Regions from separate parts of the Lysinibacillus telephonicus genome, predicted to be linked through region 2. Evidence: a T-box and tRNA genes for the amino acid it is inferred to sense, from the RefSeq annotation. Region 2 holds a T-box; the other holds one or more tRNA genes.
The links. A T-box is a leader RNA that pairs with one kind of tRNA and senses whether it is charged. The one in region 2 lies ahead of leuS (leucine--tRNA ligase), so its partner is inferred to be a tRNA-Leu.
Positions count from the first base shown of each region.

Region 1 (2,445 bases), 1.7 Mb from region 2:
TTCCAATAAATAAGCATACAAATTAAGGTTTAAAAAATGATCTAGACCAAAGCTGCACTTAGTATCCAGAGCTTCTCTTTTTTAAAATAGCTTGGGTTAATTATGCATTGTAGAATCCAATAGCTTCGGAACTATTATAAAAAGCTTTGATACGATTACTAAACTAAAAAAGGGTGACCCAAAGCTAATAATTTCGGGCACCCTTTTTGAAGATTAACTTAGAATAAAAAATAATTAGAAAATCGAACCTAATAAAGTCACCGCACCATATTATCTCAAAGGGATATATTCCTTTATGTATAAATTGTATAACTGGATAAACTTATCTTACAATGGATCTTATTTTCTTCTCCCCCAAAAATTCACCTTAGGAATATCCACCTCTCGATTACAAGATTAACCAAACTTTCCCTTCATTCTGAAGGCACTAAAAAACGTGTAGCAAGCAATTGCTACACGTTTTTTTATGACCCGTACGGGATTCGAACCCGTGTTACCGCCGTGAAAGGGCGGTGTCTTAACCACTTGACCAACGGGCCGTGGCTCCGAAGGTAGGACTCGAACCTACGACCGATCGGTTAACAGCCGATTGCTCTACCACTGAGCTACTTCGGAATATTGTTATGGTGGGCCTAAATGGACTTGAACCATCGACCTCACGCTTATCAGGCGTGCGCTCTAACCAGCTGAGCTATAGGCCCCTAATGGAGCGGGTGATGAGAATCGAACTCACGACATCAGCTTGGAAGGCTGAGGTTTTACCATTAAACTACACCCGCAAAAATGGTGGGTCGAGACGGAATCGAACCGCCGACACTTTGAGCTTCAGTCAAATGCTCTACCAACTGAGCTATCGACCCATCATTTTAAATGGCGGTCCCGACCGGGATCGAACCGGCGATCTCCTGCGTGACAGGCAGGCATGTTAACCGCTACACCACGGGACCTTTATTACTTAATTTAAATGGCGGAGGCAGTAGGATTTGAACCCACGCGCGGTTTAACCCGCCTGTCGGTTTTCAAGACCGATCCCTTCAGCCAGACTTGGGTATGCCTCCGTTATAATAGATGGTGGCGGCAGAGGGGATCGAACCCCCGACCTTACGGGTATGAACCGTACGCTCTAGCCAGCTGAGCTACGCCGCCATAAATAAAATTTTGGTGGAGCCTAGCGGGATCGAACCGCTGACCTCCTGCGTGCAAGGCAGGCGCTCTCCCAGCTGAGCTAAGGCCCCATAATTATATTATTAAAAAATCAACTTTATTCTATGGTCGGGAAGACAGGATTCGAACCTGCGACCCCTTGGTCCCAAACCAAGTGCTCTACCAAGCTGAGCTACTTCCCGTATCTTTTGGCGCGCCTGGCAGGAGTCGAACCCACAACCTTCTGATCCGTAGTCAGACGCTCTATCCAATTGAGCTACAGGCGCTACATCTTGATAGTAAATTAAAATGGTGCCGAGGACCGGAATCGAACCGGTACGGTAGTCACCTACCGCAGGATTTTAAGTCCTGTGCGTCTGCCAGTTCCGCCACCCCGGCACATTTGGAGCGGAAGACGGGGTTCGAACCCGCGACCCCCACCTTGGCAAGGTGGTGTTCTACCACTGAACTACTTCCGCAAAAGCATGCTCCAAATTTTTCTAGCAATTTATTATAAAACTGGTGAGCCATGAAGGACTTGAACCTTCGACCCTCTGATTAAAAGTCAGATGCTCTACCACTGAGCTAATGGCTCTTAGAATGGTGGAGGGGGACGGATTCGAACCGCCGAACCCGAAGGAGCGGATTTACAGTCCGCCGCGTTTAGCCACTTCGCTACCCCTCCAAGTAATGATGCCGGCGATAGGAGTCGAACCCACGACCTACTGATTACAAGTCAGTTGCTCTACCAACTGAGCTACACCGGCATATATGGTGGAGGATGACGGGCTCGAACCGCCGACCCCCTGCTTGTAAGGCAGGTGCTCTCCCAGCTGAGCTAATCCTCCACATAAAACAAGCGAAGCGACGTCCTACTCTCACAGGGGGAAGCCCCCAACTACCATCGGCGCTAAAGAGCTTAACTTCCGTGTTCGGTATGGGAACGGGTGTGACCTCTTTGCCATCATCACTTCACTTGCACATGGATGTGCTGGCTTCGCCGTTGCAACAGGATGTTGCGCTCTTAGGCGAAGTTCCTTTATTTAATTGAGAGTTCGTTCTCTCAAAACTGGATAAAGACATTGAATGCGTTCAAAATTTTGGTTAAGTCCTCGATCGATTAGTATTCGTCAGCTCCATGTGTCGCCACACTTCCACCTCGAACCTATCTACCTCATCGTCTTTGAGGGATCTTACTTACTTGCGTAATGGGAAATCTCATCTTGAGGGGGGCTTCATGCTTAGATGCTTTCAGCACTTATCCCGTCCACACATAGCTACCCAGCGATGCCTTTGGCAAGA
Region 1 is NZ_CP155468.1:359,797-362,241, reverse strand. It holds gene MKY04_RS01680 (sensor histidine kinase) at 1-26, shown strand, start outside; tRNA gene MKY04_RS01675 (tRNA-Glu) at 468-539, opposite strand; tRNA gene MKY04_RS01670 (tRNA-Asn) at 541-615, opposite strand; tRNA gene MKY04_RS01665 (tRNA-Ile) at 625-701, opposite strand; tRNA gene MKY04_RS01660 (tRNA-Gly) at 706-779, opposite strand; tRNA gene MKY04_RS01655 (tRNA-Phe) at 785-860, opposite strand; tRNA gene MKY04_RS01650 (tRNA-Asp) at 872-947, opposite strand; tRNA gene MKY04_RS01645 (tRNA-Ser) at 966-1,058, opposite strand; tRNA gene MKY04_RS01640 (tRNA-Met) at 1,070-1,146, opposite strand; tRNA gene MKY04_RS01635 (tRNA-Ala) at 1,160-1,235, opposite strand; tRNA gene MKY04_RS01630 (tRNA-Pro) at 1,270-1,346, opposite strand; tRNA gene MKY04_RS01625 (tRNA-Arg) at 1,354-1,430, opposite strand; tRNA gene MKY04_RS01620 (tRNA-Leu) at 1,454-1,542, opposite strand; tRNA gene MKY04_RS01615 (tRNA-Gly) at 1,548-1,622, opposite strand; tRNA gene MKY04_RS01610 (tRNA-Lys) at 1,664-1,738, opposite strand; tRNA gene MKY04_RS01605 (tRNA-Tyr) at 1,745-1,828, opposite strand; tRNA gene MKY04_RS01600 (tRNA-Thr) at 1,838-1,910, opposite strand; tRNA gene MKY04_RS01595 (tRNA-Val) at 1,916-1,991, opposite strand; rRNA gene rrf (5S ribosomal RNA) at 2,003-2,118, opposite strand; rRNA gene MKY04_RS01585 (23S ribosomal RNA) at 2,244-2,445, opposite strand, start outside.
Region 1: it encodes a tRNA-Leu, which carries the amino acid that the T-box ahead of leuS (leucine--tRNA ligase) is inferred to sense. The anticodon was not compared.

Region 2 (2,445 bases):
GAATTTTAATTACAGTTGCGTCATTAATAGGGATTACTTTTTGGCACGGCTGGCCACATTATGTTTGGTTTTTAACTATAATGGGTTTTGGCAGCGGAATCGTTATCCCCGTAATGTTTGCTCTAGTCGGCTCGGTGTGGCCTGAGGGTGGAAGAAAAGGATTTAACGCAATTTACCTAGCTCAAAATTTGGGAGTTGCAGTTGGTCCTGCTTTAGGAGGCCCGATAGCTGAAAAGAGCTTTGATTATTTATTTGTATCAAACTTAGGTTTGTATGTAATATTTCTTATAATAGCAGCTTTTAGTTATCGCCGCATGGTTCCAAATAAAGAGAATGAAAAGAATCGAGAAAAAATCGTTAATGATAACTCATCAAAGGCTAGTTTATATTCATTGCTTATACTAAGTGGCGGTTTCTTATTAGCATGGATTGCTTATTCGCAATGGTCCACTACACTTTCGACTCATATTCAACAACTAGGTATAAGTCTGAAGGAATATAGTTTACTTTGGACAATTAATGGTTTGTTAATTATCATTCTTCAACCTATCATTAGTCCCATTGTACAAAAGTATGAAAAGCAGATTAAAGCACAATTAGTGTTCGGTATGTCTGTTATGATGGTATCCTTTATCGTAATAATTTTTGCAAATAATTTTAAAATGTTTGCAGTTGCTATGATGATTTTAACAATTGGGGAAATTTTTGTTTGGCCAGCAGTACCAACAATCGCCAGTATGTTAGCTCCAAAAGGCAAAGATGGTTCTTACCAAGGGATTGTCAATAGTATTGGGGCAATCGGTAGAATGATTGGACCGTTATTTGGCGGAATGATTGTGGATTTTTATAGTATGAATGTTTTAATGCTTATTTTGTGCGCGATGTTTATTATTTCTATTGTACCGTGTTTACTTTATGATAGCCCATTAAAAAAAGAAAAAGAGCAATATAATGAAATTAATTAGATATAGCAGTATAAAAAGATATAGGAAATACGAGTTCTATTTACAAGGGACTTGTATATTTTAAATTTTTCCATTAAAATTAATGCATTAATAATATGGACGACTAAGAGAAGGAATAGTAGATTTTGAAGCTTTTAAGAGAGCTAGCGGCTGGTGGAAGCTAGCAAGTAGATGAATCGAACTCGCCTTGGAGTCAGTTTTAGTGAACTAAAGTAACTAAAACCGTATGCCGCGTTAAGGAATTGAGCTGAGTGATGTGTCACTAATTTGGGTGGTACCGCGGGAGTTTACAAATTTCTCTCGTCCCTTCTAATAGGAATGGGACGGGATTTTTTATTTTTTAAATATTTTGTTAATTTTACCGTTATTAGGATAATCTACTTCATAGACAGCTTTTTATTAATTTAACGTTCCTTCATGTCGCTTTCAGCATGTTGTTTACAAAAACAAGGAGGAGAGAATCCAATGAGCTTTAATCATCAAACAATTGAAAAAAAGTGGCAACAATATTGGGCAGATAATAACACATTTAAAACGACAAATGACGAATCAAAGCCTAAATTTTATGCACTAGATATGTTCCCTTATCCATCTGGAGCTGGATTACACGTTGGCCATCCAGAAGGTTATACTGCTACAGATATTTTATCTCGCTATAAACGTATGCAGGGCTATAACGTTCTACATCCAATGGGTTGGGATGCATTTGGTCTACCAGCTGAACAATACGCCCTAGACACTGGCAATGACCCTGCTGAGTTTACAGCAAAGAATATTGCAACGTTTAAACGACAAATTCAAGAATTAGGTTTTTCTTATGATTGGGATCGTGAAATTAATACAACAGATCCAAATTATTATAAATGGACACAATGGATTTTTATTCAATTATATAAAAAAGGTTTAGCATATGTTGATGAAGTACCTGTAAACTGGTGTCCAGCTCTTGGTACAGTTCTTGCTAATGAAGAAGTAATTGATGGAAAATCAGAACGTGGCGGACATCCTGTAGAGCGCCGTCCTATGAAACAATGGATGCTGAAAATTACAGCTTATGCAGATCGTTTAATAGATGACTTAGAAGAAGTGGATTGGCCAGAATCAATTAAAGATATGCAGCGCAACTGGATTGGACGATCAGAAGGGGCGGAGGTTACGTTTACAGTTGACGGGACAAATGAATCATTTAAAGTGTTTACTACTCGTCCTGATACACTTTTTGGTGCAACATACTGTGTACTAGCGCCTGAACATAAATTAGTAGCTCGAATTACAACTGCAGAGCAGCAGGAAGCTGTTGACGCATATCTTGAAAAAGTTAAATTAAAATCTGACTTAGAGCGTACAGATTTAGCAAAAGAAAAAACAGGTGTATTTACAGGAGCATATGCTGTAAATCCAATTAACGGCGCAAAGATACCTGTATGGATTGCAGACTATGTACTTGCTTCATATGGAACTGGTGCTATTATGGCAGTTC
Region 2 is NZ_CP155468.1:3,239,439-3,241,883, reverse strand. It holds gene MKY04_RS15570 (MDR family MFS transporter) at 1-965, shown strand, start outside; T-box leader at 1,062-1,276, shown strand; gene leuS (leucine--tRNA ligase) at 1,431-2,445, shown strand, end outside.